2 regions of the Streptococcus mitis genome follow, and region 2 is predicted to be linked to the other one. Evidence: riboswitches for the same ligand, from Rfam matches in the RefSeq annotation. Region 2 holds a riboswitch; the other holds the start of a gene.

Region 1 (16,030 bases), 550 kb from region 2:
TTGCTCAGAATATTGGGACTAAGTTGGACAAAACGGTTGCTATCTTTTCGCTCGAAATGGGTGCGGAAAGTCTAGTGGATCGTATGCTTGCGGCAGAAGGGTTGGTGGAGTCGCATTCTATCCGTACGGGTCAACTGACTGATGAAGAGTGGCAAAAGTATACCATTGCTCAGGGTAATCTAGCTAACGCCAGTATCTATATCGATGATACGCCAGGGATTCGGATCACGGAAATTCGCTCTCGCTCACGTAAACTGGCTCAAGAAACAGGCAATCTAGGCTTGATTTTGATCGACTACCTACAGCTTATCACAGGGACTGGTCGTGAGAACCGCCAACAAGAAGTTTCTGAAATTTCTCGTCAGTTGAAAATCCTAGCCAAGGAATTAAAAGTTCCAGTCATTGCTCTGAGTCAGTTATCTCGTGGAGTGGAACAGCGTCAGGATAAGAGACCAGTCTTGTCTGATATTCGTGAATCTGGGTCTATTGAGCAGGACGCTGATATCGTAGCCTTTCTTTATCGCGAAGATTACTATGAGCGTGGTGGTGAAGAAGAGGAAGGTATACCAAATAATAAGGTAGAAGTTATTATCGAGAAAAACCGTAGTGGAGCTCGTGGAACGGTGGAATTAATTTTCCAAAAAGAATACAATAAATTTTCAAGTATCTCAAAAAGGGAGGCATAAGATGTCAGATGCATTTACAGATGTAGCCAAGATGAAAAAAATCAAAGAAGAAATCAAGGCACATGAGGGACAAGTCGTAGAAATGACTTTGGAGAATGGTCGTAAACGCCAAAAAAATAGATTGGGTAAGTTAATTGAGGTTTATCCATCCCTATTTATCGTTGAATTTGGAAATGTTGAAGGAGATAAACAAGCTAATGTTTTCGTTGAATCCTTTACTTATTCAGATATCCTTACAGAAAAGAATTTGATTCATTATCTTGACTAAAGTGAGAAATTTTCTCACTTTTTCTTTTTTCTCCGAATAGTTTAAGTGAAGGCAATCTTCGACTTATATTATTTTCAAGGAGGAAGAATGAAAGTTTTACCATTCAAAGTAACAGAGACAAGGTTTTCTTTTAGAAAATCAGTTAAAAAGGTTGTTCCTTTTTTAGTAGTAGGATTGATGCTAGCAGCGGGTGATAGTGTATATGCCTATTCCGGAGGAAATAGATCAATTGCACGTGGGGATGATTATCCTGCTTATTATAAAAATGGGAGCCAGGAGATTGATAAGTGGCGGATGTATTCTCGTCAGTGTACTTCCTTTGCAGCCTTTCGTTTGAGTAATGTCAATGGTTTTGAGATTCCGGCAGCTTATGGAAATGCGAATGAATGGGGCTATCGTGCTCGTCGTGAAGGATATCGTGTAGACAATACACCAGCTATTGGCTCTATTGCTTGGTCTACTGCAGGAACTTATGGTCATGTTGCTTGGGTGTCAAATGTAATAGGAGATGAGATTGAGATTGAAGAATACAACTATGGAATAAGGGAATCTTACAATAAGCGTGTCGTGAAAGCCAATACCATGACTGGCTTTATTCATTTTAAAGATTTAGCTGGAGGCAGTGCAGGGAATAGTCAAACTTCAGTTTCCACAGGAGGAACACATTCTTTCAAGGCTAAGGCTGCTATCAAAAATCAGCCTCTAGTTAGCGCTACTACGATTGATTACTATTATGCTGGAGATAATGTTCATTATGATCAAGTTCTTGAAAAAGACGGATACAAGTGGTTGAGTTATACGGCTTATAATGGAAGCCGTCGTTATGTACAATTGGAGGCTGTGAATACAAATCCTCTTGATTCTCACGTTCTAAATGATTCTCGTATCTCTTCCACAGGAGGAACACATTTTTTTAAGGCTAAATCTGCTATCAAGACTCAGCCCCTAGCTAGCTCAACTACAATTGATTATTATTACTCTGGAGAGAACGTTCATTATGATCAGATTCTCGAAAAAGATGGATACAAATGGTTGAGTTATACTGCTTATAACGGAAGTCGTCGCTATGTTCAGTTGGAAGAAGTTTCGCACTCGGATGTTCACCAACCAGGAAATATCTCTAACAACAATACGGATAGTAGTTTGGCTATAAATTGGAAGAAAGTGAATGGTAGTTGGTATCATTTTAAATCCAATGGTTCTAAATCAACGGGATGGCTAAAAGATGGTTCTAACTGGTATTATTTGAAATCGTCAGGCGAAATGCAGACAGGCTGGTTACAGGAGAAAGGATTTTGGTATTATCTAGATGACTCAGGGGCAATGAAAACGGGCTGGTATCAAGTCTCTGGTAAGTGGTATTATTCTTACTCTTCAGGTGAGCTAGCTGTTAATACTATAGTGGACGGTTATACTGTAAATCATAACGGTGAATGGGTTTAATTTTAAGTAATTGAATCTGAACAGGAGAGAAATCTCCTGTTTTTTTTGTTTAAACTAGAGTTTTTATGAAGAGTTAAGATATCTGAATTGGATTCGAAACTATAATTTACTATAGAAAATGAAAGTGATGAAAAGAAAGAAAAAAGAAAGCTAGTAAAACATGCGTTACTTTCTTGAAGTTTTTTATAGCCTTGAAATACAACATATTAATAATAAAGTATATACAATATAACATATCTCTTGATTTCACTCAAAAAAAGGTTTATAATGTACATAAATATGATTCTCAAAAAGAGGTACACAAGATGAACAAAAAGAAAATGATTTTAACCAGTTTGGCTAGTGTGGCTGTTTTAGGTGCTACATTTGTTGCATCTCAACCGTCAGTTGTGAAAGCTGATGACAAACCTACAGCTGCTCAACCTACTGGAGAAACTAAGCCTACACCTGCGGCTGAAACACCAAAAACTGAGGTTGAAAAAGCCAAGGAAGCTGAAAAAGAAGCTAACGCTAAAGTTGATGAAGCTCAATCTAAAGTAGATAGAACAACTACTACAGCAACTGATGCAGCTACTAAACTTGAAACAGAGAAAAAAGAATCTGCTGAGGCTGATGCTGCAAAAACTAAAGCTGAAGAAGCTAAGAAAACAGCTGACGATGAATTAGCTAAAGCAAAAGAAGAAGCTGCTAAAGCTGACTCTAAAGCAAAAGAAGAAGCCGCAAAAGAAGAAGCTGCGGCAAAAGAAGAAGCCGAAGCTAAAGAAGCTTTAACTGAAGCTTTGAAACAAATTCCTGATAACGAATTGCTTGACAAAAAAGCAAAAGAAGAATTATTAAAGGCTGTTGAGTCTGGTGAATTAAATGCTTCTGATATTCTTGCTGAGTTAGCAGATGATGCTGAAAAAGCACAAGATACTAATCCAACAATTAAAACAGAAACTCCTGTATCTAAGGACAAGCTTCCTGAAGAGGTGCAAGCGGGAATTGAAGAAGGTGAAGCAGCGGATGCTGCTCGTCCTGAATCAGAAAAATTGCAAGATAAAGCTGATGATTTAACTGAAACAATTGAAAACTTAACGGATGATGCTGAGAAATTAAAAGCCGATGCTGAAAAGAAAGCTGAAACACTCAAAAAACAGGAAGATACTTTAAAAGAAGCAAAAGAAGCTCTTAAATCTGCTAAAGATAATGGCTTTGCTGAAGATATCACAGCACCGTTAGAAAAAGCTGTAAATGCGATTGAAAAAGAACGCGATACTGCCAAATCTGAATTTGACGAAGCTGATGAAAAAGTTCAAGATGCTACAGCTGAAATTCAAGATTTAACTGAAAAACGTGATAATCTTCTTGAAGAAGTAAAAAAAGCAGAAGCAAAAGAAGCTGCAGAACCAGCTAAACCAGCTGAAGAAACTCCAGAGGAAGAAGCTGAACCAACCGAAGCTGAAAAAGCTGCTAAAGCTAAAGCAGAGGCTGATGCTAAAGTTGCTGAATTAGAGAAGAAAGCTGCTGAAGAAGCTAAAAAAGTAGAAGAAGCTACAGCTAAAGCTAAAAAAGAAGCTGTTGATGTAACTGCTGCTGAGACTGCAAAAGCAGAAGCAGACAAAGCTAAAGCTGATGCAGAAGCTGAATTAGCTAAGGCTAAAGAAGAAGCAGCTAAAGCAAAATCTAAAGTTGAAGAAGAAGTTAAAAAAGAAGAAGACGCTAAAAAAGAAGAAGCAGCTAACTTAGAAGCTTTGAAAGGTGCTTTAGAGCAACTTGAAAAAAAAGCTGAAGATAAAGTCAACAAGGATGCTAGCATCAAGCCAGAAGATAAAGCGAAAGCTATCGAAGAAGCAAAAGCTGAAATCGGTAAAGAAGCTTTATTAAAAGCGATTGAAGATGGAGTTCTTACAGCTACTCAAGCTATAGATGAATTCCTCAACGATGCCAACACAAAAGATAAAGCTCCTGAAGCTTATAAAACTAAAGAATTAACTGCTGACGAAACTAAAAAAATTGAAGAAGCAGCTAAAAAAGAAGCTTCTAAACCAATTGTCAAAAAACTTACAGACATTGCTGATGATTTAGCTGAAAAAATTGAAAAATTAACTAAAGAAGCTGAGGAAGATAAGGCTGACGCTGCTGAAAAAGCTAAGGTAGTAGAAGAGAAAAATGCTACATTAGAGAAACAAAAAGAAACTTTAGAAAAAGCTAAAACTGCTCTTGAAACTGCTAAGAAATACAATGCGGATCAAACTATCCAAGATGGATTGCAAGATGCTGTAACTAAACTAGAAGTTTCAGTTGCTTCTGCTAAAGCAGCAGCTGATGAAGCTAAGGCCAATTTCGACGAAGTGAACGAAGCAGTTCAAGAGGATGACGATGCAATTGCCAAACTAACTGAGAATTACAACGCAACTTTAGGTTACATCGAAAACTTAAAAGAGGTTCCTAAGGGTGAAGAATCGAAAGACTTTAGTGGTGGTGTAAGTCCTAGTGATGCACCTTCTGATGATGCTAAACAACCTGACCAAGTTCCAAGTGCTCCTAACGCTCCTGAATTCAACGGTGGTGTGAATCCTAGTGACTCTCCTGCTGGGGATAATGGCTCTGATTTCAATGGTGGGGTAAATGATGCAACACCTCCTACTGTAGCTGATGCTCCTGAATATAGTGGAGGAGTTAATGCGGCTGATGCTCCTGTAGCTGAGGTAGCCCCTGAATTCACTGGAACTCTTGCAACCAATACACCTGTGAATGAAAATGGAGAAGCATTATTGCCTCCTGTAGCTGCGGTAGCTCAAGAATTCACTGGAACTCTTGCAACCAATACACCTGTGAATGAAAATGGAGAAGCATTATTGCCTCCTGTAGCTGAGGTAGCTTCAGAATTCAACAGTGGAGTTAATAGTTTAGAAGCAGCTGTTAATGAAGTTCCAGAATATAAAGGTGGTGCTAATTTTGTCTTAGCAGCTGTTAACGAAGTTCCAGAATATACAGGGCCTTTATCTACAAATGGTGAAGACGCTACAGTGAATAATGTTCCAGCGTATGCAGAGACAGGTGCCCCAGCGATTAGCGGAGTTCCAGCGTATGCAGAAACAGGCGGACCAGCAATTACTGAAGTCCCAGCGTATGCAGAGACAGGCGCCCCAGCAATTACTGAAGTCCCAGCGTATGCAGAGACAGGCGCCCCAGCAATTACTGAAGTCCCAGCGTATGCAGAGACAGGCGCCCCAGCAATTAACGAAGTTCCAGCGTATGCAGAAGTAGGCGCCCCAGCGATTACTGAAGTTCCAGAATATACTCTTACAACAGCAGGTACTAACAAGGATAATACTTATCAAGCACCAGCAGCAAAAGCAGAAGATAAAAAAGAACTTCCAAATACTGGTGGTAAAGATAATGTTGCAGTTGCATCATTAGGATTCCTTGGATTGTTCCTCGGTGCCCTTCCATTTGTGAAACGTAAGAACTAATTTATTTTCGTAGCTTGAAAGAGAGGGAATACCTTCCTTCTCTTTTTAATATTATCTTAGTTTCTATCAGGGAACTCTTCCCAATGGTATTTTTTGGTGCTTTCCTTTATAATGGGTGTATGGATAAGAAAAAATTATTATTGATTGATGGGTCTTCTGTTGCTTTTCGAGCGTTTTTTGCGCTCTATCAGCAGTTGGACCGTTTTAAGAATGCGGCTGGCTTGCATACCAATGCGATTTATGGCTTTCAGTTGATGTTGAGCCATTTGTTGGAGCGGGTTGAACCTAGTCATATTTTGGTGGCTTTTGATGCGGGAAAGACGACCTTCCGTACAGAGATGTATGCGGACTATAAGGGTGGTCGTGCTAAGACTCCTGATGAGTTTCGTGAGCAATTTCCCTTCATTCGTGAGTTGCTGGATCATATGGGGATTCGTCACTATGAGTTGGCTCAGTATGAGGCGGATGACATTATTGGGACGCTGGATAAGCTAGCAGAGCAGGATGGTTTTGATATTACCATTGTCAGTGGGGACAAGGATTTGATTCAACTGACGGATGAGCATACGGTGGTTGAGATTTCCAAGAAAGGTGTGGCTGAGTTTGAGGCCTTTACGCCAGAATATCTTATGGAAAAGATGGGCATTACACCGACTCAGTTTATCGATCTCAAGGCGCTCATGGGTGATAAGTCGGATAATATCCCTGGGGTGACCAAAATCGGTGAAAAGACAGGTATCAAGCTCTTGCTGGAGCATGGTTCGCTTGAGGGGATTTATGAAAACATCGATGGGATGAAGGCTTCTAAGATGAAGGAAAATCTCATCAATGATAAGGAACAGGCCTTTTTGTCTAAAACACTGGCGACCATTGATACCAAGGCACCGATTGAGATTGGTTTAGAGGATTTGGTCTATAGTGGTCCAGATGTTGAAAATCTTGGGAAATTCTACGATGAGATGGGATTCAAACAGTTCAAGCAGGCTTTAAATGTGTCGTCAGCTGATGTGGCTGAGAGTTTGGATTTTACTATTGTTGACCAAGTCACTCAAGATATGCTGAGTGAAGAGTCTATCTTCCATTTTGAGCTTTTTGGAGAGAATTACCATACGGATGATTTGGTTGGATTTGCCTGGTCTTGTGGCGATAAGCTCTATGCTACAGACAAGCTTGAGCTTTTGCAAGACCCGATTTTCAAGAATTTTTTAGAAAAAACACCTCTGAGAGTTTATGACTTCAAGAAAGCCAAAGTTCTCTTGCATCGTTTTGGTGTGGATTTGCAGGCGCCTGCTTTTGACAGTCGCTTGGCTAAATACCTCCTTTCGACTGTGGAGGACAATGAAATTGCGACCATCGCGAGTCTTTACGGTCAGACTTACTTGGTTGATGATGAAACTTTCTACGGTAAGGGTGTCAAGAAGGCCATTCCTGAACGTGAGAAATTCTTGGAGCACTTGGCTCGTAAGCTTGCTGTTTTGTTTGAGACTGCGCCTATTTTGCTTGAAAAACTCAGTGAAAATGGGCAATTAGAGCTTCTTTATGATATGGAACAACCTCTAGCTTTTGTCCTTGCCAAGATGGAAATTGCTGGGATTACGGTCAAGAAAGAGACCTTACTTGAGATGCAGGCTGAAAATGAGCTTGTCATTGAAAAACTGACTCAGGAGATTTACGAACTGGCTGGTGAGGAGTTTAATATCAACTCGCCTAAGCAGTTGGGCGTGCTTCTCTTTGAAAAATTGGGACTTCCTCTAGAATACACTAAGAAAACTAAGACAGGTTATTCGACAGCGGTGGATGTCTTGGAGCGCCTGGCTCCTATTGCTCCGATTGTTAAGAAAATCCTGGATTACCGTCAAATTGCTAAGATTCAATCGACTTATGTAATTGGATTGCAGGACTGGATTTTGGCTGATGGCAAGATTCATACTCGCTATGTGCAGGATTTGACCCAGACTGGACGTCTGTCTAGTGTGGATCCAAACTTGCAAAATATTCCTGTGCGTTTGGAGCAGGGCCGTCTCATTCGTAAGGCTTTTGTGCCTGAGTGGGAGGATAGTGTCCTTCTCAGCTCGGACTATTCACAGATTGAATTGCGTGTTTTGGCACATATCTCTAAAGACGAGCACTTGATTAAGGCCTTCCAAGAGGGAGCGGACATCCATACTTCGACAGCCATGCGGGTCTTTGGCATTGAGCGTCCTGAGGATGTGACTGCAAACGACCGTCGCAATGCCAAGGCTGTCAACTTTGGAGTGGTTTACGGGATTTCAGACTTTGGCTTGTCTAATAATTTGGGCATTAGCCGTAAGGAGGCCAAAGCCTATATTGATACCTACTTTGAACGATTCCCAGGTATTAAAAACTACATGGATGAAGTGGTGCGTGAGGCGCGTGATAAGGGCTATGTGGAGACCCTCTTTAAACGTCGTCGTGAGTTGCCAGATATCAATTCGCGCAACTTCAATATTCGTGGTTTTGCAGAGCGGACTGCTATCAACTCTCCTATTCAGGGATCGGCGGCAGATATTCTCAAGATTGCTATGATTCAGCTGGATAAAGCCTTGGTTGCAGGTGGTTATCAGACCAAGATGCTGTTACAAGTGCACGATGAAATCGTCCTTGAAGTTCCTAAATCTGAATTGGCAGAGATGAAAAAATTGGTCAAACAAACCATGGAAGAAGCCATTCAACTCAGTGTTCCCCTCATCGCAGATGAAAATGAAGGTGCAACCTGGTACGAGGCTAAATAAAAAGTTATGTAGAGTTTGAAGCACTTGTTTTCAAACTCTTTTTCATGTTTTTCTGTAAGCAGTTTCCTTGACATTTTTTTGGTTTTGCGCTATCATATGTCCATATAATATATGGGAGTCTGTGTACAGTCTGAGAGGAAGCGTTAAGCTTCGACCGCACCTGATCTGGGTAATGCCAGCGTAGGGAACGATACTTAGTCTAATCTTGACCTTTTCCATATATGGCAAAGGTTTTTCTTTTTATCAAAGGAAAACGAGAAGAGGAGGTTCTTATGAAAGCAAGCATCGCCTTGCAAATTTTACCCCTATCACAGGGGATTGATCGGATTGCTGTTATCGATCAAGTCATTGCTTATCTGCAAGCTCAAGAGGTGACTATGGTGGTGACACCATTTGAAACGGTCTTGGAAGGGGAGTTTGATGAACTCATGCGCATTCTAAAAGAAGCGCTGGAAGTGGCAGGGCAGGAGGCAGATAATGTCTTTTCTAATGTCAAAATAAATGTAGGAGAGATTTTAAGTATTGATGAGAAACTTGAAAAGTATACTGAGACGACACATTAGTCTATTGGGCTTTCTAGGAGTCTTGTCAATCTGGCAGTTAGCAGGTTTTCTTAAACTTCTCCCCAAGTTTATCCTGCCGACACCTCTTGAAATCCTCCAGTCTTTTGTGCGTGATAGAGAATTTCTCTGGCACCATAGCTGGGCGACCTTGAGAGTGGCTTTGCTAGGTCTAATTTTGGGAGTCTTGATTGCCTGTCTCATGGCTGTGCTCATGGATAGTTTGACTTGGCTCAATGACCTGATTTACCCTATGATGGTGGTCGTTCAGACCATTCCGACTATTGCCATAGCTCCTATCTTGGTCTTGTGGCTCGGTTATGGGATTTTGCCCAAGATTGTCTTGATTATCTTGACGACAACCTTTCCTATCATCGTCAGCATCTTGGACGGTTTTAGGCACTGTGACAAGGATATGCTGACCTTGTTTAGTCTGATGCGAGCCAAACCTTGGCAAATTCTTTGGCATTTTAAAATCCCAGTCAGTTTGCCTTACTTTTATGCAGGTCTGAGGGTCAGTGTCTCCTACGCTTTTATCACAACAGTAGTATCTGAGTGGTTGGGAGGCTTTGAAGGACTAGGTGTCTACATGATTCAGTCCAAGAAATTGTTTCAGTATGATACCATGTTCGCTATTATTATTCTGGTATCGATTATCAGCCTTCTTGGTATGAAATTGGTCGATGTCAGCGAGAAATATGTTATTAAATGGAAACGTTCGTAGAATTAGAATGTTTCGGAAAAAGAAAAGAGGAAATCAAAATGAAAAAAACATGGAAAGTGTTTTTAACTGTTTTAACAGCTCTTGTAGCTGTTGTGCTTGTGGCCTGTGGTCAAGGAACTGCTTCCAAGGACAACAAAGAAGCAGAACTTAAGAAGATTGACTTTATCCTAGACTGGACACCAAATACCAACCACACAGGGCTTTATGTGGCTAAGGAAAAAGGCTACTTCAAGGAAGCTGGGGTGGATGTTGATTTGAAATTGCCACCAGAAGAAAGTTCTTCTGACTTGGTTATTAACGGTAAGGCACCATTTGCAGTCTATTTCCAAGACTATATGGCTAAAAAATTGGAAAAAGGGGCAGGAATTACTGCCGTTGCAGCTATCGTAGAACACAATACATCAGGAATCATCTCTCGTAAATCTGACAATGTAGCTAGTCCAAAAGACTTGGTTGGTAAGAAATACGGAACTTGGAATGACCCAACTGAACTTGCTATGTTGAAAACCTTGGTAGAATCACAAGGTGGGGACTTTGAGAAGGTTGAAAAAGTACCAAATAACGACTCAAACTCAATTACACCGATTGCCAATGGAGTATTTGATACTGCATGGATCTACTACGGATGGGATGGTATCCTTGCCAAATCTCAAGGTGTAGATGCTAACTTTATGTACTTGAAAGACTACGTTAAAGAATTTGACTATTACTCACCAGTCATCATTGCTAACAACGACTACCTCAAAGACAACAAAGAAGAAGCACGTAAAGTCATCCAAGCTATCAAAAAAGGATACCAATATGCTATGGAGCATCCAGAGGAAGCAGCTGATATCCTCATCAAAAATGCACCTGAACTCAAGGAAAAACGTGACTTTGTCATCGAATCTCAAAAATACTTGTCAAAAGAATACGCAAGCGACAAGGAAAAATGGGGGCAATTTGATGCAGCTCGCTGGAATGCCTTCTACAAATGGGATAAAGAAAATGGTATCCTTAAAGAAGACTTGACAGACAAAGGCTTCACCAACGAATTTGTGAAATAATGACAGAAATAAGACTAGAACACGTCAGTTATGCCTACGGACAAGATAGGATTTTAGAGGATATCAATCTGAAAGTGACTTCAGGTGAAGTGGTTTCTATCCTAGGCCCAAGTGGTGTTGGTAAGACTACGCTTTTCAACTTAATTGCGGGGATTTTAGAAGTTCAGTCAGGGAGAATTGTCCTTGATGGTGAAGAAAATCCCAAGGGGCGCGTGAGTTATATGTTACAAAAGGATCTGCTCTTGGAGCACAAGACGGTGCTTGGTAATATCATTCTGCCCCTCTTGATTCAAAAGGTGGATAAGGCAGAAGCTATTGCTCGCGCAGATGAAATTCTTGCGACCTTCCAGTTGACAGCTGTAAGAGATAAATACCCTCATGAACTCAGTGGTGGGATGCGCCAGCGTGTAGCCTTACTCCGGACTTACCTTTTCGGGCACAAGCTCTTTCTCTTAGATGAGGCCTTTAGCGCCTTGGATGAGATAACCAAGATGGAACTCCATGCTTGGTATCTGGAGATTCACAAGCAGTTGCAATTGACGACCCTGATTATTACGCATAGTATTGAGGAGGCCCTCAATCTCAGCGACCGTATCTATATCTTGAAAAATCGCCCTGGGCAGATTGTTTCAGAAATTAAACTAGATTGGTCTGAAGATGAGGACAAGGAAGTTCAAAAAATTGCCTACAAACGTCAAATCTTGGCAGAATTAGGCTTAGATAAGTAGAAAAATAGGGAGTTGGTGAAGATTATCCTTTACCAGCGCCCTTTTTCTTTTAAAAATGAGAAAATTTCGGTATAATAGTCAAAGATAGTCAAGGTTTAAAGAGAGAGGTGGGTTTGTAATGAGATTTAAAAATACATCGGATCATATTGAGGCCTACATCAAGGCGATTTTAGATCAATCTGGAATTGTGGAGTTGCAACGGAGTCAGTTGGCAGATACTTTTCAGGTTGTTCCCAGTCAGATTAACTATGTGATCAAGACACGCTTTACGGAAAGTAGGGGCTACTTGGTTGAAAGTAAGCGTGGTGGCGGAGGCTATATTCGTATAGGACGGATTGAGTTTTCTAGTCATCATGAAATGCTCAAGGAGCTGCTTTACTCAATTGGTGAGCGGATCAGTCAAGAAATTTATGAGGATATTCTACAGCTTTTGGTTGAGCAGGAATTGATGAGCAAGCAGGAGATGAATTTGCTGGTAGCAGTAGCTTTGGATCGCGTTCTAGGAGAAGAAGCACCAGTCCTTCGAGCAAACATGCTACGACAGGTCATACAAGAGGTAGATAGAAAAGGGAAGTAAGATGAACTATTCAAAAGCGTTGAATGAATGTATCGAAAGTGCCTACATGGTTGCTGGCCATTTTGGAGCTCGTTATCTAGAGTCTTGGCATTTGTTGATTGCCATGTCCAATCACAGTTATAGTGTGGCAGGGGCGACTTTAAATGATTATCCATATGAGATGGACCGTTTAGAAGAGGTGGCTTTGGAACTGACTGAAACAGACTATAGCCAGGATGAAACTTTTACGGAATTGCCGTTTTCCCATCGTTTGCAGGTTCTTTTTGACGAAGCAGAGTATGTAGCGTCAGTGGTCCATGCTAAGGTGCTAGGGACAGAGCACCTCCTTTATGCGATTTTGCATGATGGCAATGCCTTGGCGACTCGTATCTTGGAGAGGGCTGGTTTTTCTTATGAAGACAAGAAAGATCAGGTCAAGATTGCTGCCCTTCGTCGAAATTTAGAAGAACGTGCAGGTTGGACTCGTGAAGACCTCAAGGCTTTACGTCAACGTCATCGTACAGTAGCTGACAAGCAAAATTCTATGGCCAATATGATGGGCATGCCGCAGACTCCGAGCGGTGGTCTCGAGGACTATACGCATGATTTGACAGAGCAAGCGCGTTCTGGCAAGTTAGAACCAGTCATCGGTCGGGACAAGGAAATCTCGCGTATGATTCAAATATTGAGTCGGAAGACAAAGAATAATCCTGTCTTGGTTGGAGATGCTGGTGTCGGGAAAACTGCTCTGGCGCTTGGTCTTGCCCAGCGAATTGCTAGTGGGGATGTACCTGTGGAAATGGCTAAGATGCGCGTGTTAGAGCTGGATTTGATGAATGTCGTTGCAGGGACACGTTTCCGTGGTGACTTTGAAGAACGCATGAACAATATCATCAAGGATATTGAGGAAGATGGGCAAGTCATCCTCTTTATCGATGAACTTCATACCATCATGGGTTCTGGGAGTGGAATTGATTCGACTCTGGATGCGGCCAATATCTTGAAACCAGCCTTGGCGCGTGGAACTTTGAGAACGGTTGGTGCGACCACTCAGGAAGAATACCAAAAACACATCGAAAAAGATGCGGCCCTTTCTCGTCGATTCGCCAAAGTGACGATCGAAGAGCCAAGTGTGGCCGACAGTATGGTCATTTTGCAAGGTTTGAAGGTGACTTATGAGAAACATCACCGTGTGCAAATCACAGATGAAGCGGTTGAAACAGCTGTCAAGATGGCCCATCGTTACTTGACTAGCCGTCACTTGCCAGATTCTGCTATTGACCTCTTAGATGAAGCAGCAGCAACAGTGCAAAATAAGGCTAAGCATGTAACAGCAGATGATTCTGGCTTAAGTCCAGCTGACAAGGCCTTGATGGATGGCAAGTGGAAACAGGCAGCCCAGCTAATCGCAAAAGAAGAGGAAGTGCCTGTCTATAAAGACTTGGTGACAGAGTCTGATATTTTGACTACCTTGAGTCGCTTGTCAGGTATTCCAGTCCAAAAACTGACCCAGACTGATGCTAAAAAATATCTGAATCTGGAAGCTGAATTGCACAAACGTGTCATCGGTCAAGATCAAGCAGTTTCAAGCATTAGCCGTGCCATTCGCCGCAACCAGTCAGGGATTCGCAGTCACAAGCGTCCGATTGGTTCCTTTATGTTCCTAGGGCCTACAGGTGTCGGTAAGACCGAATTGGCCAAGGCTCTGGCAGAAGTTCTTTTTGACGACGAATCAGCTCTTATCCGCTTTGATATGAGTGAGTATATGGAGAAATTCGCAGCCAGCCGTCTCAACGGAGCTCCTCCGGGTTATGTGGGTTATGAAGAAGGTGGGGAGTTGACCGAGAAAGTTCGCAACAAACCATACTCTGTTCTCCTCTTTGACGAGGTAGAGAAGGCCCACCCAGACATCTTTAATGTTCTCTTGCAGGTCTTGGATGATGGGGTCTTAACAGATAGCAAGGGGCGCAAGGTTGACTTTTCAAATACCATTATTATCATGACGTCAAACCTTGGTGCGACAGCCCTTCGTGATGACAAGACTGTCGGATTTGGAGCTAAGGACATTCGTTTTGACCAGGAAAATATGGAAAAACGCATGTTTGAAGAGCTGAAAAAAGCTTATAGGCCGGAGTTTATCAACCGTATTGATGAAAAGGTGGTCTTCCATAGCCTGTCTAGCGACCATATGCAGGAAGTGGTGAAAATTATGGTTAAACCTTTAGTGGCAAGTTTGGCTGAAAAAGGTATTGACTTGAAATTACAAGCTTCCGCACTGAAATTGTTGGCCAATCAAGGATATGACCCAGAGATGGGAGCTCGTCCACTTCGCAGAACCCTGCAAACAGAAGTGGAAGACAAGTTGGCAGAACTTCTTCTCAAGGGAGAATTAGAGGCAGGCAGCACACTTAAGATTGGTGTTAAAGCAGGCCAGTTAAAATTTGATATTGCATAAAAATGGAGAATCAAGAGCAATCTTGGTTCTCTTTTTCGCTACTTTTTTATAAAAAACAATAAAAAACTATTGACAAAACAAAAATATAGTTTATAATAAAAACATAGATAATAAAAATATCAAAAATCATAAAAAGGTAATGCGTTTATGAAAAAGAAAACAGCAGTGGTATTTGGAACCTTTGCTCCGCTTCATCAAGGACATATCGATCTAATCCAGCGAGCCAAACGGCAGTGTGACCAGGTCTGGGTTGTCGTTTCAGGTTATGAGGGCGACAGAGGGGAACAGGTAGGCTTAACGCTTCAAAAAAGATTCCGCTATATCCGAGAGGCCTTTCGTGATGACGAGTTGACCTCCGTTTGCAAGTTGGATGAGACTAATCTTCCCCGTTACCCTATGGGCTGGCAGGAGTGGTTGAATCAGATGTTTGCGGAGATTTCCTATGATGAAACCCAGCAAGAACTAATTTTCTTTGTGGGAGAAGCAGACTACCAGCAAGAATTATCAAATCATGGCTTTGAGACTGTCTTGAAAGAAAGAAAGTTTGGTATCTCAGCGACTATGATTCGAGAAAATCCAAGCAAATATTGGAAATATATCGCTCAACCCTTCCGTCGTCAGTTTACAAAGAAGGTGCTGATTATGGGAAGTGCCAGCAATGGGAAGACCACTCTGGCCAAGGATTTGGCAAGGTATTACGATGCGCCAGTCAGCCTGGAATACGCACGTGAGTACCAGATTAAAAACAATGTCCGCGACGATGAATTGACTCCAAAGGATTATTATTATCTCCTTTTGGGGCAGTATGATCAAACCTCTAAGTTAATCGACAGTAATGCCAATAGGGGATTGGTGATAGCAGACACCAACTCCTTAGTAACCAAGGGCTACTATGATTATTACATGGAGACCGAGGACCAAGGGGACTTATCAGGAGAAACCTTTGACAATCTCTTTGTCTCTATCTTGGCTAAGGAAAAATGGGACTTGATTCTCTTTGTGCAACCTGTCGGCTCCTATGTCAATGATGGGTTTAGAGATATGACCATGGCAGAAGACCATATTCGTCATAGTTTTTCCCAGCATTTGGACCAGATTAGGGAGGACTACTTAGCAAACATTCCACTAGTTTATCTAGCAGAAGATTATCTAGGAAATTATGAGGCAGCAAAAGTGGCTATTGATGCCATTTACCAAGCAGATTAGGAGAAAAATATGAAAAAACTAACTAAAAAAATCACACAATTTATCGAAAACTTTAAAAATGTCCATGCGGAAGCCCGCAAGATCGGTTTTGCAGGAATCATGAACCTGCTCTGGAAAGATCTCTTTGTCGGCCGTAGCCTCTTCCAG
Region 2 (16,030 bases):
AGAAATCGAGATACTAGAACTGGTTAGAAATGGCTTGACCATTGATGATGTCTGTGACAAGGTCTATGTGAGTAAACGTACAGTTTCCAATCACTTGGCCAATATCTTTTCAAAATTGGGAGTGACTAACAGGCAGGAGGCAATTCACATCGCTGAGCAGTTGGGATATTTCCCGCCAGATTAAAAAGTTGCAGAAGATGCAGCTTTTTTAATTTCTGTGCTACTTCTTGTATGAGTCTCTTCTTGAAAAAAACACAAAAATTTGCTAGAATGAGTCTTATGAAAACATTCTATGATGTGCAGCAATTCCTCAAACGATTTGGTATTATTGTTTACATGGGAAAACGCTTATATGATATTGAACTGATGAAGTTGGAACTCTCTCGGATTTACGATGCAGGGTTGATGGATAAATTGGACTATCTAGAGGCAGAAGCAGTTCTTCGCAGAGAGCACAAGGTAGAATTGGATTATATTGAGAAAAATGGAGAAAAGAACTAATGGTTACTTGGATTTTGTGGGCACTTATACTGGCAATGTTGACATGGATGGGCTTTAACTATCTTCGTATTCGTCGTGCGGCTAAAATCGTAGATAATGAGGAATTTGAAGCCTTGATTCGTACGGGTCAATTGATTGATTTGCGCGACCCAGCTGAATTCCACAGAAAACATATCCTTGGTGCCCGCAATATTCCTTCAAGTCAGTTGAAGACTAGTCTTGCAGCCCTTCGTAAAGATAAACCTGTCCTTCTTTACGAAAACCAACGTGCGCAACGTGTGACAAATGCAGCTCTTTACTTGAAAAAACAAGGTTTTTCTGAGATTTATATCCTTTCTTATGGCTTGGATTCTTGGAAAGGGAAAGTGAAGACTAGCTAACCTTATTTCCAAATTAGTCGAATGATAGGATGAAGCTATTGTTTTATAGTATAATTAATTTGTATAAAATTTAAGGAGTTCTTAGAACATGAAAGAAAAGAAGAAAAATCCACTTTTTGTGGGTATTTTGTCGATTATTCTTGGTTTGTTATTTCCAATTGTAGGCCTGATTTTGGGGATCATAGGATTGGTCTTGGCTTTTTCATACCAAAAAGAATCTGGACTAGACTATAAAACAGAAAAAATTCTCAACATCGTAGGACTTGTGGTTTCTGTACTTAACTGGATTGTAGCCGTCGCAGTATTTTTTAGATAAGCAATAAACAAAAAGCTTTAAACATAAAGCTTTTTTCTTTTATCCACTTTTCTCTAAGTGATTTTTAATGATTTTCAATTCCTCTTGGTTTAAGGGACGGTATTGACCTTCTGCTAGTTCTGGGTCTAATGTAAACTCATCGAACTGAACTCGTTTGAGGGAGGTCACCTTAACACCAACCGAGAGGAACATTTTCTTGATTTGATGAAATTTTCCTTCTGAAATGGTGATAGAGGCTTGACTGTAGGAAGGACTTGCAGATAGAATCTCTAGTCTTGCAGGTTTACAGACAGTGCCATCTAAAAAGACAATTCCTTTTTGAAAGGCTTGAATATGGTCAGGTGTTAGAAGTCCATTAACCTCAACCTGATAAGTCTTATCGACATGATATTGGGGATGGAGGAGCTGAAAGCCCAAGGGACCGTTATCGGTCAAGAGGAGGAGCCCTGTCGTATCTCGGTCCAGTCGGCCGACGGCATAGAGCTTGTCAGACTGGATGTCAGGTGAAAGGAGATCCATGACGGTTTGGAGTTCCTTGTCTTTATTGGCTGTCACGACAGCAGCAGGCTTATGAAGCATAAGATAGGTGTGTTCATAGCCTTGAATGATACGGTCCTGAAAAAGGAGTTCCTGAAGTCCTGTATCGATATTTTGGGCTAGGGAGCGGGCTGGGCAACCATCGACGAGAATGTCCCCTTTGAGTAAGGCTTGTTTCATGGCCTTTCGGCTAACTGTTTCTTGGGCTAATAAATTATCTAAACGCATACTGTGCCTATCTTATCATAAGTCGCTTGCTTTGAAAAGGCTTGACATGAAAAGAAAAGCAGAGTGAAAACATTTACACTTGCTTGAGTTATGTTATTTACTTGAAAATATGGTATAATCGTTCAGTTAGAAAATAAATTTTGAATATTATAGAGGAAATCATGACAAAATTAAGAGAAGATATCCGTAACATTGCGATTATCGCCCACGTTGACCACGGGAAAACAACCCTCGTTGACGAATTATTGAAACAATCAGAAACGCTTGATGCACGTACTGAATTGGCTGAGCGTGCTATGGACTCAAACGATATCGAAAAAGAGCGTGGAATTACTATCCTTGCTAAAAATACAGCCGTTGCCTACAACGGAACTCGTATCAACATCATGGACACACCAGGACACGCGGACTTCGGTGGAGAAGTTGAGCGTATCATGAAAATGGTTGACGGTGTTGTCTTGGTCGTAGATGCCTACGAAGGAACCATGCCACAAACTCGTTTCGTATTGAAAAAAGCCTTGGAACAAGATCTTGTCCCAATCGTGGTTGTTAACAAAATCGATAAACCATCAGCTCGTCCAGCAGAAGTAGTGGACGAAGTCTTGGAGCTTTTCATCGAGCTTGGTGCAGATGACGACCAGCTTGACTTCCCAGTTGTGTATGCTTCAGCGATCAACGGAACTTCTTCATTGTCGGATGATCCAGCTGACCAAGAAGCGACTATGGCACCAATCTTTGACACGATTATTGACCATATCCCAGCTCCAGTAGATAACTCAGATGAGCCTTTGCAGTTCCAAGTGTCACTTTTGGACTACAACGACTTTGTTGGACGTATCGGTATCGGTCGTGTCTTCCGTGGTACTGTTAAGGTTGGGGACCAAGTTACCCTTTCTAAACTTGACGGTACAACTAAAAACTTCCGTGTTACAAAACTCTTCGGTTTCTTTGGTTTGGAACGTCGTGAAATCCAAGAAGCTAAAGCAGGTGACTTGATTGCCGTTTCAGGTATGGAAGATATCTTTGTCGGTGAAACCATTACTCCGACAGACGCAGTTGAAGCTCTTCCAATCCTACACATCGATGAGCCAACTCTTCAAATGACATTCTTGGTCAACAACTCACCATTTGCTGGTAAAGAAGGTAAATGGGTGACTTCTCGTAAGGTAGAAGAACGCTTGCAGGCCGAATTGCAAACAGACGTTTCCCTCCGTGTTGACCCAACTGATTCACCAGACAAATGGACTGTTTCAGGACGTGGAGAATTGCACTTGTCAATCCTTATCGAAACAATGCGTCGTGAAGGATATGAACTTCAAGTATCTCGTCCAGAGGTTATCGTAAAAGAAATTGATGGTGTTAAATGTGAACCATTTGAACGTGTTCAAATCGACACTCCAGAAGAATACCAAGGATCTGTTATCCAAAGCCTTTCTGAACGTAAAGGTGAAATGTTGGATATGATTTCAACTGGTAATGGTCAAACTCGTTTGGTCTTCCTTGTTCCTGCGCGTGGGTTGATTGGATACTCAACTGAGTTCTTGTCAATGACTCGTGGTTACGGTATCATGAACCATACCTTCGACCAATACTTGCCATTGATTCCAGGGGAAATTGGTGGACGTCACCGTGGTGCCCTTGTTTCTATTGATGCTGGTAAGGCTACAACTTACTCAATCATGTCTATCGAAGAACGTGGAACAATCTTTGTCAACCCAGGTACTGAGGTTTATGAAGGAATGATCATCGGTGAAAACTCTCGTGAAAATGACTTGACAGTTAACATCACTAAGGCAAAACAAATGACCAACGTCCGTTCAGCTACTAAGGACCAAACAGCTGTTATCAAGACACCTCGTATCTTGACACTTGAAGAGTCTCTTGAGTTCTTGAACGACGATGAGTACATGGAAGTAACGCCTGAGTCTATCCGTTTGCGTAAACAAATCCTTAACAAAGCAGAGCGTGAGAAAGCTAACAAGAAGAAAAAATCAGCTGAATAAGAGCTAGAAAGAGATAAAGATGGTTTATTTAATCATAGGACTCCTCTTATTACTACTCTATGTATTTGTGACACCAGAAAGTATTAAAGGGACAGTCAACATCGTCCTTGTCGTCTTTGCTTTCGTAGCACTTTTGATTTTGCTGATGCTGTCTGTCCTGCAAATCTTTCAGCTACCGACAGAATTCTTCATCGCAGTCGCTATGCTCTTCCTAGCATATTTTAGCTTGCGAGATATTACCCTCATGTCGGTCCATAAAAGTAAAAGAAGATAAAAAGAGAGTTTTGGCTCTCTTTTTTTGTATCAATTTTACAATAGTTTGAATTGCTTTTTAGTTAATATCATCTCTTTTGCTTGGATAATATGAATGGGAAAAACTTGTATAAAATTCGTTAATGACATCTATTTTTAAGGGAACTGTAAAATTCTATTACTAATAATATTTTGGTAAAATATGTTGATAGATTATATAGAAAGTGATATACTTAAATTATAAGAAATCGTTTTCAAAACGAGGAAGGATTAAATTTGTTGTCTTGGTGCTCAGGGTGTAATGGATTAAACTAGGAAAATAATTCTAAGAATTTATAAAACATAAAATCTTTGTTCTATAGGGTTATTCTCTTATACAAGGAGTCTACTATGAAGAAACTATTCATATTATTATCAACTTTTTTTCTCAGCTTTTTCTTTGCTTGGATTATTGTCTTACGTGCGCCACAATATTTATATGCAAGCTATGATTCCGTTTCCTTACTTCGTGTTAAAAAAGATACTCAGGAACCGACGCGTGAGGTATTTGAAAAGGAATTAGAGAATTTTGCAAACTCAGAACAGAGTTTAATAGCTAGAAGAATTGTAGAGCCGAGTAAGGATGGGACGACTCACTTTACTTATGCAACTTATGGTCAGGGAACTTTACCAAAAGAATTCCAAGAAGCTAGCCAAGAAAGTCGTGAACGTAGTGATCCGCTAAATAGTTATCTCCTTTTGTCAGGCTCCTTGACGAAAGAAAAGCTTGCCGATAAATTAGGAGATTTGGGTTATAAAGCAATTCCTGACCGAAAGACAGCGCCCTATTCTCTTGCTTTTAGAATGTTACTAATTCCCCTTATTTTAATTAGTTTAGCAATATTTGGCTTATCTTTCTTTGCTCTAGTGATTATCACTCGGATTAAGGAAATGAGAGCTGCAGGTATAAAACTCTTTTCTGGTCAGACTCTCTTATCCATCATGGGGCATTCTTTATCTACTGATATCAAATGGCTCCTTCTATCAGCCCTCCTTTCCTTCCTAGGTGGGGGAGTCGTTCTTTTTAGTCAAGGTTTGTTTTATCCTGTCTTGTTAGCCACCTATGGTTTTGGGATTAGTTTCTATCTGTTGTTTTTATTGGGTATTTCAATTTTACTAATGCTCCTTTATCTAATGAGTTTGAGTTACAAAGCATTAGTTCCCGTTATTAAGGGGAGATTACCCCTTAAACGCTTGATGGCTTTAACCCTATTGTGTCAGTTAGTTGCTGTCTTTACAGTAGGCTACGCTGTTAAGACAGGTTTGACGTCTTACCAACGATTGAAAGAACTTGAAATTTCAAAACAAGCATGGCAGGATAGAGCAGACTATTACCAGATTTTCTTTGGCTTAGGTGATAGAGTAAAAGATACAGAAAATCAGAATAAGTGGTATGCCTTTGCCAAGGAAGCAATCGAAGAAGAACAGGCTCTATTTGTAAAAGATAATCTCATTCATTTTGCAAATCCTCAAGGAAAAAATGAACAGGGAGAGACACTGGATACCTATAGTCCAAATGCTAATGTTCTCTATGTCAGTCCAAGTTATTTGGACAAGGAAAATGTATCTGTAAATGGTGAGACTAGACAGAAACTAGCCCATCTTCAAAAAGGGGAATTTGGACTCTTATTACCAGAATCTCTTCGTTCACAGGAAGCAGAACTTAAGAAAGCTTTTGAAGAAAGATTGAGTGATTATGGAAAATCTGGTGAGGAGGCAAGTGCTCCTTTAGAGTATGAAATGAGAGCGATTGTTAGTTATCTTCCAACTGGAGAAAAGCGGTTTGTTTATAATAACGGTGAGAATCCCGTATCCACTCAGTATTTGACTGATCCGATTTTAGTTGTATTTACTCCAACATCTATAGGTGATAGTATCATTTCCAAATCTAGTTGGTCTATCAATGCTGGTAAGAATATCTTTGTCAAAGGATATGAAGATGGGATTAAACTCTTGAAAAATGCAGGAATTTATGAGCAAGTATCCTATCTTAAAGAAGGAAGAAGTGTTTATCTAACTCGTTATAATGAAGTTCAAACTGAAACAGCAACTTTAATCCTAGGAGCTATTGTTGGAATAGCTAGTTCCTTGTTACTCTTTTATTCTGTCAATCTTCTATATTTCGAGCAATTCCGTCGAGATATCTTGATTAAACGAATTTCAGGTTTACGATTTTTTGAAACACATGCTCAGTATATGGTTAGTCAATTTGCCAGTTTTGTATTTGGTGCTAGTCTCTTTATTTTAAGCAGTCGAGACTTGGTGATTGGCTTGCTCACTTTATTAGTCTTTCTAGCTAGTGCAGTTCTGACGCTTTACCGTCAAGCGCAGAAAGAATCTCGTGTTTCTATGACAATTATGAAAGGAAAATAGGATGATTGAACTAAAGAATATATCTAAAAAATTTGGAAGCCGTCAGCTATTTTCAGATACCAATCTTCATTTTGAAGGTGGGAAAATTTATGCCTTAATCGGTACAAGTGGCTGTGGTAAGACAACACTCTTGAATATGATTGGACGATTAGAGCCATATGACAAAGGGCAAATCATCTATGATGGCACCTCTCTTAAGGACATCAAGCCTTCTGTTTTCTTTAGAGATTATTTGGGATATCTATTTCAAGATTTTGGCTTAATTGAAAGCCAAACCGTCAAAGAAAATCTCAATCTGGGTTTAGTTGGTAAAAAGTTGAAAGAAAAAGAGAAAATCTCTTTGATGAAACAAGCTCTAAACCGTGTTAACCTCTCTTATTTAGATTTGAAGCAACCTATCTTTGAATTATCAGGAGGAGAAGCACAACGTGTTGCACTAGCGAAGATAATTTTAAAGGATCCACCTTTGATTCTCGCAGATGAACCAACCGCTTCACTAGACCCCAAAAACTCTGAGGAATTACTTTCCATCCTAGAATCTTTAAAAAATCCGAATCGAACCATTATTATTGCGACCCACAATCCTCTGATTTGGGAGCAAGTGGACCAAGTTATTCGAGTTACCGATTTATCACATAGATGATAAGGTAAAATTCAGTTAGAAGAAAGAGTCACAAACACACTTTGTGGCTTTTTTATTTCCATAAAAATGGTAAAATAGTAAGAGTAGAAATGGAGTTTGAGACATGAAAGTAATAGATCAATTTAAAAATAAGAAAGTCCTTGTTTTAGGTTTGGCAAAGTCTGGTGAATCTGCAGCTCGTTTGTTGGACAAGCTAGGTGCCATTGTGACAGTAAATGATGGGAAACCTTTCGAGGACAATCCAGCTGCCCAAAGTTTGTTGGAAGAAGGGATCAAGGTTATCACAGGTGGCCATCCTTTGGAACTCTTGGATGAAGAGTTTGCCCTTATGGTGAAAAATCCAGGTATCCCTTACAGCAATCCCATGATAGAAAAGGCTTTGGCCAAGGGTATTCCAGTCTTGACTGAGGTGGAATTGGCTTACTTAATTTCAGAAGCACCGATTGTTGGTATTACTGGTTCAAATGGAAAAACAACCACAACGACCATGATCGGGGAAGTTTTGACTGCTGCTGGCCAACATGGTCTTTTATCAGGGAATATCGGCTATCCAGCTAGTCAAGTGGCCCAAACTGCGTCAGACAGGGACACTCTTGTTATGGAACTTTCTTCTTTCCAATTGATGGGCGTTCAAGAATTCCATCCTGAGATTGCGGTTATTACCAACCTCATGCCAACTCATATCGATTATCATGGTTCTTTTGAGGAATATGTAGCAGCCAAGTGGAATATCCAGAACAAGATGACAGCGGCTGATTTCCTTGTCTTGAACTTTAACCAAGACTTGGCAAAAGAATTGGCCACTAAAACACAAGCTACAGTTGTACCATTCTCAACACTTGAAAAGGTTGATGGAGCTTATCTGGAAGATGGTCATCTCTACTTCCGTGGGGAAGTTGTCATGGAAGCGAATGAAATCGGAGTTCCAGGTAGCCACAATGTGGAAAATGCCCTTGCGACGATTGCTGTAGCCAAGCTTCGTGGTGTGGATAACCAGATCATCAAGGAAACTCTTTCAGCCTTTGGAGGTGTCAAACACCGTCTCCAATTTGTGGATGAAATCAAGGGTGTCAAGTTCTATAATGATAGCAAATCAACCAATATCTTGGCTACTCAAAAAGCCTTGTCAGGATTTGACAATAGCAAGGTCATTTTGATTGCAGGTGGTTTGGACCGTGGCAATGAGTTTGACGAATTGGTTCCAGACATTACTGGACTCAAGAAGATGGTCATCCTGGGTCAGTCTGCAGAACGTGTCAAACGGGCAGCAGACAAGGCTGGTGTGGCATATGTGGATGCGACTGACATTGCAGATGCGACCCGCAAGGCCTACGAGCTTGCGACTCAAGGAGACGTGGTTCTTCTCAGTCCAGCCAATGCCAGCTGGGATATGTATGCTAACTTTGAAGTACGTGGCGACCTCTTTATCGACACAGTAGCGGAGTTAAAGGAATAATATGAAAAAAATTGTCTTTACAGGTGGGGGGACGGTTGGACACGTGACCCTCAATCTTTTATTGATGCCCAAGTTCATCGAAGATGGATGGGAAGTCCACTATATCGGAGACAAGCGTGGTATTGAACACCAAGAAATCCTCAAGTCGGGTCTAGATGTCACCTTCCATTCCATTGCGACTGGAAAATTGCGTCGTTATTTCTCTTGGCAAAATATGCTGGATGTCTTCAAAGTTGCTTGGGGAATTGTACAATCGCTCTTTATCATGTTACGAATTCGTCCGCAGGCTCTTTTTTCAAAGGGGGGCTTTGTCTCTGTACCGCCTGTTATCGCAGCGCGTGTGTCAGGAGTGCCTGTCTTTATTCACGAATCTGACCTGTCTATGGGCTTGGCCAATAAAATCGCTTATAAATTTGCGACGAAGATGTATTCAACCTTTGAGCAAGCTTCAAGTTTGTCTAAGGTCGAGCATGTGGGGGCAGTGACCAAGGTTTCAGACCAAAAAAGTCCAGAACCAGATGAATTGGTGGATATTCAAACTCACTTTAATCCCAAATTGCCAACAGTATTGTTTGTTGGTGGTTCTGCAGGCGCTCGTGTCTTTAACCAATTGGTGACAGACCATAAGAAAGAACTGACAGAACGCTACAATATTATCAATCTAACTGGAGATTCTAGCCTGAACGAGTTGAGCCAAAATCTTTTTCGTGTTGACTATGTGACCAATCTCTATCAACCCTTGATGGAATTGGCTGATATTGTTGTGACACGTGGTGGTGCCAATACGATTTTTGAGCTTTTGGCCATGGCAAAATTGCATGTTATTGTGCCGCTTGGTCGTGAAGCTAGTCGTGGTGACCAGATTGAAAATGCAGCTTACTTTGTAAAAAAAGGCTATGCAGAAGAACTTCAAGAAAGCGATTTGACCTTGGACAGTTTAGAAGAGAAGCTTTCTCATTTACTAAGTCACAAGGAAGATTACCAAGCTAAGATGAAGGCTTCAAAGGAATTGAAATCTCTAGCAGATTTTTATCAATTGTTGAAAAAAGATTTATCATAAGGAAAGTAAATGTCAAAAGATAAGAAAAATGAGGGCAAAGAAATCCTCGAAGAATTTAAAGAGTTATCAGAATGGCAGAAACGAAACCAGGAATATCTAAAAAAGAAGGCTGAGGAAGAGGCGGCCCTAGCTGAGGAGAAGGAAAAGGAAAGACAAGCTCGAATGGCTTCAAAATCTGAAAAGTCAGATGCAACTGAGGACCAAGAGAGTGAATCTGATCCAAATGACCCAAAATCAGCTAAGGATGATAATGAAGAAAAAGTAGAAGAGTCAGAAGACGTCAAAAAAGAAGTACCCAAAGAAGAACCAAAATCCAAAGAGCCGAAGAAACAGAATAAACAGGATAAAAAAATAGAGAAAAAGCCTGTAAAGGAAAAACAGGTCAAACCAAAAATCCCAGGAGTTCATATCTGGCGGGCTATCTCGATTTTGTTTCTCAGTCTGCTTTTATTGGTTGTCTCTGCCTACTTGCTCAGTCCTTATGCGACCATGAAGGATATTCGTGTTGAGGGAACAGTGCAAACTACAGATGATGATATTCGACAGGCTTCAGGCATTCAGGATTCGGATTATACGATTAACCTTCTGCTAGACAAGGCAAAATATGAAGAGCAGATCAAGTCTAACTATTGGGTTGAATCAGCTCAGCTTGTCTATCAATTTCCAACCAAGTTTACTATCAAGGTTAAGGAATATGATATTGTGGCCTACTATGTTTCTGGAGAAAGTCATTATCCAATCCTTTCAAGCGGTCAGCTCGAGACCAGTTCGGTCAGTTTGGTCAGTCTGCCAGAAACTTATATATCAGTTCTCTTTAATGACAGCGAACAAATCAAGACCTTTACGTCAGAACTTGCTCAAATTAGTCCAGAACTCAAGGCGGCTATCCAGAAGGTGGAATTAGCCCCAAGCAAGGTCACATCAGATTTAATTCGATTGACTATGAATGATTCGGACGAAGTTTTGGTTCCTCTTTCTGAAATGAGTAAGAAACTGCCTTATTACAGTAAGATTAAACCTCAATTGTCAGAACCAAGTGTGATTGACATGGAAGCTGGAATTTACAGTTACACTGTGGCGGATAAATTAATTATGGAGGCTGAGGAAAAAGCCAAACAAGAGGCTAAGGAAGCTGAGAAGAAAAAGCTAGAAGAACAAAAGAATAAATTGGAAGAAGAGAAGAAAAAGCTGGAGGAAGAGAGCAATCAAAACCAAACGACCCAGCGTTCATCGCGTCGCTAGGTTTATCTTTTCTTTCATAGTTCTTCAGAGACCATGTTTTTACTTGACAAGTGCTAGTAGAAATAATAGAATAGTAAAAAACCTTTAAAGCAGTCCAGAGAGGCAGCTAAGGTTAGACGCTGAAAGGGTGGAGACTACCCATTTTTCGTGGAACCTTGCTGTTGGCAGGTTCCTTTTTTCGTGGCTTCTGTTGCCCAGACTCTCTCACTAGCAAAGGTAAAAGGAGAAACCTATGCGAGAACATCGTCCAGTCATTGCTCTTGATTTTCCTAGTTTTGATGAGGTCAAGGAATTTTTAGCTCTTTTCCCAGCAGAAGAAAGCCTTTATCTCAAGGTAGGGATGGAGCTTTATTACGCAACGGGTCCTGAGATTGTGTCCTACTTGAAAGGTCTGGGTCACAGTGTCTTTTTGGATCTTAAACTTCATGACATTCCCAATACAGTCAAATCAGCCATGAAGGTCCTGTCTCAGCTTGGTGTGGATATGACCAATGTTCATGCGGCTGGTGGTGTAGAGATGATGAAGGCTGCGCGTGAAGGTATTGGAAGTCAAGCAAAATTGATCGCTGTAACTCAGCTCACATCAACGTCAGAAGCTCAGATGCAGGACTTTCAAAATATCCAAACCAGTCTGCAAGAGTCTGTAATACATTATGCCAAGAAGACAGCTGAAGCTGGCTTGGATGGTGTCGTTTGCTCGGCTCAGGAAGTGCAAGTCATCAAGCAGGCCACCAATCCAGATTTTATCTGTCTGACACCGGGCATTCGTCCTCAGGGAGTAGCGATTGGAGACCAAAAACGTGTGATGACGCCAGCAGATGCCTATCAAATCGGCAGTGACTATATCGTAGTGGGACGTCCCATTACCCAAGCTGAGGATCCTGTTGCAGCTTATCATGCCATCAAGGATGAATGGAACCAAGACTAGAATCAAAGAAATAGATTAGAAAAACAAAAGGAGAAGACCATGACACTTGCTAAAGATATCGCTAGCCACCTCTTGAAAATCCAAGCCGTTTACCTCAAACCAGAGGAGCCTTTCACTTGGGCATCTGGTATCAAGTCACCGATTTACACGGATAATCGTGTGACACTAGCCTATCCAGAAACTCGTACCCTAATTGAAAATGGCTTTGTGGAAGCTATTAAAGAAGCCTTTCCAGAGGTAGAAGTCATTGCAGGAACTGCGACAGCTGGGATTCCACACGGAGCTATCATTGCTGATAAGATGAACTTGCCTTTTGCTTACATTCGTAGCAAACCAAAAGACCACGGAGCTGGTAATCAAATCGAAGGCCGCGTAGCTCAGGGTCAAAAAATGGTAGTGGTTGAAGACCTTATTTCAACAGGTGGTTCTGTTCTTGAAGCTGTAGCAGCTGCTAAACGAGAAGGAGCAGAGGTCCTCGGTGTTGTAGCGATTTTCAGCTACCAATTGCCAAAAGCAGATAAGAACTTCTCAGATGCAGGTGTCAAACTTGTGACGCTTTCTAACTACAGTGAATTGATTCATCTAGCCCAAGAAGAAGGTTACATCACACCAGAAGGCCTCGACCTTCTAAAAAGATTTAAAGAAGACCAAGAAAATTGGCAAAATGCCTAAAACATAGAAAATCAGGTAGTCACTAGGATTACCTGATTTTGTTTTTTAGACTAGAAAATGAAAAGATTATTTGAATTTCCATAACTTAAGAAAGTTTATCATTTTTAATTATCTCTGTAAAATGATTGAAAGTATGAAATTTCCAAACAAAATATTTGAAAAGTTTTGAAAAAAGAGTTAAGATATTTTTGTAATATACAAAGTAAACGCTTACTTATTAAGGAGGGCATTTTATGTCATACAAAACAAGCAATGCAGAAGGTCATGTAGATTTCATCAATACCTATGATTTGGAGCCAATGGCACAACAAGTTATTCCTAAAGCAGCATTTGGCTATATCGCTAGTGGAGCGGAAGATACTTTCACTTTACGTGAGAATATTCGTGCCTTTAACCACAAACTCATCGTTCCGCATACGCTTTGTGATGTTGAAAATCCAAGTACAGAGATTGAATTTGCAGGTGAAAAATTGTCTTCACCAATCATTATGGCGCCTGTTGCAGCTCATAAATTAGCAAACGAACAGGGTGAAGTGGCGACTGCGCGTGGTGTGCATGAGTTTGGGTCTCTTTATACAACTAGCTCTTACTCTACTGTCGATCTTCCAGAAATTACAGAAGCCCTTCAAGGGACACCTCACTGGTTCCAATTTTACTTTAGTAAGGATGACGGTATCAACCGCCATATCATGGACCGTGTGAAGGCTGAAGGTTATAAAGCGATTGTCTTGACAGCAGATGCGACTGTAGGAGGCAATCGTGAGGTGGACAAGCGTAATGGTTTTGTCTTCCCAGTTGGCATGCCGATTGTTGAGGAATATCTACCAGAAGGTGCTGGTAAATCAATGGACTTTGTTTACAAATCAGCTAAACAACGCTTGTCTCCACGTGATGTAGAATTTATCGCTGAATACTCAGGACTTCCTGTTTATGTCAAGGGACCACAATGCCGTGAGGACGTTGAACGTTCGCTTGCTGCGGGAGCTTCTGGTATCTGGGTAACCAACCACGGTGGCCGCCAAATCGACGGTGGACCAGCTGCCTTTGACTCACTTCAAGAAGTAGCAGAAGCAGTTGACAAACGTGTGCCAATCGTCTTTGACTCAGGTATTCGTCGTGGTCAACACGTCTTTAAAGCCTTGGCTTCAGGAGCAGACTTGGTAGCTATTGGTCGCCCTGTCATCTATGGTTTGGCTCTCGGTGGTAGTGTTGGTGTACGTCAAGTCTTTGAACACTTGAATGCAGAATTGAAGACAGTTATGCAATTATCTGGAACTCAGACTATTGAAGATGTCAAACACTTCAAACTCCGTCACAACCCATACAACCCAACCTTCCCAGTTGACCCACGCGACTTAAAATTGTATTGATAAAAGAGATTGCCTCCACTTGATGTGGAGGTTTTTCTTCGTCTATAGGAAGAATAAATCACCATTAAAAACTATATAAATATATTTTCTAATCAAATATCTTGCTAGGGCTTTCATTTTTTGCTATACTGGTGCAGTAATTAAATAACAAAGACATTTGGGGTGCTTTAAGCTGAGATGATACCCATTGAACCTGATACAGTTAAGACTGGCGAAGGGAAATGTGAACAGTTTTTTTCGTATGGCGAAATGAACGATCGAATCTTGTAAGTCAACTCTAATTCTTGATTGTAATTGGAGTTTTTTTGTTTATATAAGCTGGATGAATGTGATACAAAGCATTTAGATAGCTCTTCTTGAACGCCCTTGATTTTCTTTAAAAAGGTCAAGTAAAACTAGGATTTTCTTGATGTTTTGTCGATTACGAACGAATAAAGAGAGGAAAAGTAAATATGAAAACACAAGACTATGCATTTGAGCCAGGTTTGATTGTTGGAGAATTATTAAAAAGCAGTCAGAAGGATTGGCAGGATGCAATCAATCATCGTTTTGTTCAGGAACTTTTTGCGGGGACAATTGAGAATAAGGTTTTAAAAGAATACCTAATTCAAGATTATCACTTCTTTGATGCCTTCTTATCCATGCTGGGTGCCTGCGTAGCTCACGCAGACCAACTTGAATCTAAGCTTCGTTTTGCCAAGCAACTAGGCTTTCTTGAAGCAGATGAAGACGGTTATTTCCAAAAGACTTTCAAAGAGTTAAAAGTATCTGAGAATGACTATCTGGAAGTGACCTTGCATCCTGTAACAAAAGCCTTTCAGGATTTAATGTATTCGGCAGTGGCTTCATCAGATTATGTCCATCTTTTGGTCATGTTGGTCATTGCAGAAGGTCTCTATTTAGACTGGGGTTCTAAAGATTTGGCTCTACCTGAAGCCTATATTCATTCGGAATGGATCAATCTCCACAGAGGTCCTTTCTTTGCAGAGTGGGTTCAATTTCTGGTTGACGAACTCAATCGTGTTGGGAAAAATCGAGAAGATTTGACAGAACTTCAGGAACGCTGGAATCAAGCAGTTGCTTTAGAATTAGCCTTTTTTGATATTGGTTATGACGCTTAGAGAAGGTTTAGGATATTTACAAATTTAATGAGGTAAATCATTCAATGTAAATGAAAAAATCTTAACTAAAGATAGAGATAAATTGAAATCAGTACATTGTTTAAAATTAAAAAGGAAGTATTTTAATATGACAAGTTTAAAATTATTAAAAGAAAAAGCACCATTAGTTATCTGTATCACCAATGATGTTGTAAAAAATTTCACAGCAAATGGATTAGTTGCACTGGGTGCATCACCAGCTATGAGTGAGTTTCCAGCAGATTTAGAGGATTTGTTAAAGTATGCTGGAGGTTTATTAATAAACATAGGAACATTGACAGATGAAAATTGGAAATTATACCAAGCTGCTCTGAAAATTGCAGAGAAATATAATGTTCCAGCAGTTTTAGATCCTGTAGCCTGTGGAGCAGGAGAATATAGAAAAAAAGTAGCAGATGATCTAATCAACAATTATAAACTAGCAGCGATTAGGGGAAATGCTGGCGAGATTGCCTCTTTAGTAGGGATAAATGTGGCATCTAAAGGAGTAGATAGTGCGGGAGTAGATAATATTGATGAAATTGCTCTAGCAGCAAATAAGAAGTTCAATATTCCAATAGTAGTAACAGGTGAAGTGGATGCTATTGCGGTAAATGGAGAAGTGGTAACGATTCATAATGGTAGTGCCATGATGCCAAAAGTTATTGGGACAGGATGCTTATTAGGTGCTGTAGTAGCAAGCTTTATCGGACTTGAAAAAGGTCAAGAATTGAAATCATTAGAAACAGCAATGTTGGTTTACAATATAGCTGGAGAAATGGCAGAAAAACGTCCAAATGGGCATCTTCCTGGAACATTTAAAGTTGAATTTATAAATGCCTTATACGAGATTACAGATGAAGATGTAAAGAAATTCCAAAGAGTGAAGTA

What was found. Region 2 has a riboswitch for thiamine pyrophosphate ahead of M594_RS07305 (TenA family protein). Riboswitches for the same ligand answer to the same signal wherever they lie in the genome.
Region 1: linked by a shared signal. The riboswitch ahead of M594_RS09810 (thiamine-binding protein) and the one ahead of M594_RS07305 (TenA family protein) in region 2 are both predicted to bind thiamine pyrophosphate.

The regions. Positions count from the first base shown of each region.
Region 1 is NZ_CP047883.1:2,033,860-2,049,889, reverse strand. Features, by position in the region: gene dnaB (replicative DNA helicase) at 1-686, shown strand, start outside; gene M594_RS09830 (Veg family protein) at 688-954, shown strand; gene cbpD (choline binding-anchored murein hydrolase CbpD) at 1,042-2,397, shown strand; gene M594_RS09820 (SIALI-17 repeat-containing surface protein) at 2,703-5,855, shown strand; gene polA (DNA polymerase I) at 5,975-8,608, shown strand; TPP riboswitch at 8,710-8,812, shown strand; gene M594_RS09810 (thiamine-binding protein) at 8,881-9,171, shown strand; gene M594_RS09805 (ABC transporter permease) at 9,134-9,892, shown strand; gene M594_RS09800 (ABC transporter substrate-binding protein) at 9,931-10,938, shown strand; gene M594_RS09795 (ABC transporter ATP-binding protein) at 10,938-11,666, shown strand; gene M594_RS09790 (CtsR family transcriptional regulator) at 11,785-12,243, shown strand; gene M594_RS09785 (ATP-dependent Clp protease ATP-binding subunit) at 12,245-14,677, shown strand; gene M594_RS09780 (AAA family ATPase) at 14,825-15,883, shown strand; gene pnuC (nicotinamide riboside transporter PnuC) at 15,893-16,030, shown strand, end outside.
Region 2 is NZ_CP047883.1:1,488,610-1,504,639, reverse strand. Features, by position in the region: gene M594_RS07380 (response regulator transcription factor) at 1-184, shown strand, start outside; gene M594_RS07375 (YqgQ family protein) at 232-501, shown strand; gene M594_RS07370 (rhodanese-like domain-containing protein) at 501-881, shown strand; gene M594_RS07365 (hypothetical protein) at 970-1,197, shown strand; gene M594_RS07360 (16S rRNA pseudouridine(516) synthase) at 1,237-1,962, opposite strand; gene typA (translational GTPase TypA) at 2,124-3,965, shown strand; gene M594_RS07350 (DUF3165 family protein) at 3,985-4,239, shown strand; gene M594_RS07345 (bacteriocin-associated integral membrane family protein) at 4,608-6,629, shown strand; gene M594_RS07340 (ABC transporter ATP-binding protein) at 6,631-7,272, shown strand; gene murD (UDP-N-acetylmuramoyl-L-alanine--D-glutamate ligase) at 7,376-8,728, shown strand; gene M594_RS07330 (UDP-N-acetylglucosamine--N-acetylmuramyl-(pentapeptide) pyrophosphoryl-undecaprenol N-acetylglucosamine transferase) at 8,730-9,788, shown strand; gene M594_RS07325 (cell division protein FtsQ/DivIB) at 9,798-11,030, shown strand; gene pyrF (orotidine-5'-phosphate decarboxylase) at 11,263-11,958, shown strand; gene pyrE (orotate phosphoribosyltransferase) at 11,998-12,630, shown strand; gene lctO (L-lactate oxidase) at 12,864-14,000, shown strand; TPP riboswitch at 14,149-14,237, shown strand; gene M594_RS07305 (TenA family protein) at 14,453-15,121, shown strand; gene thiM (hydroxyethylthiazole kinase) at 15,249-16,030, shown strand, end outside.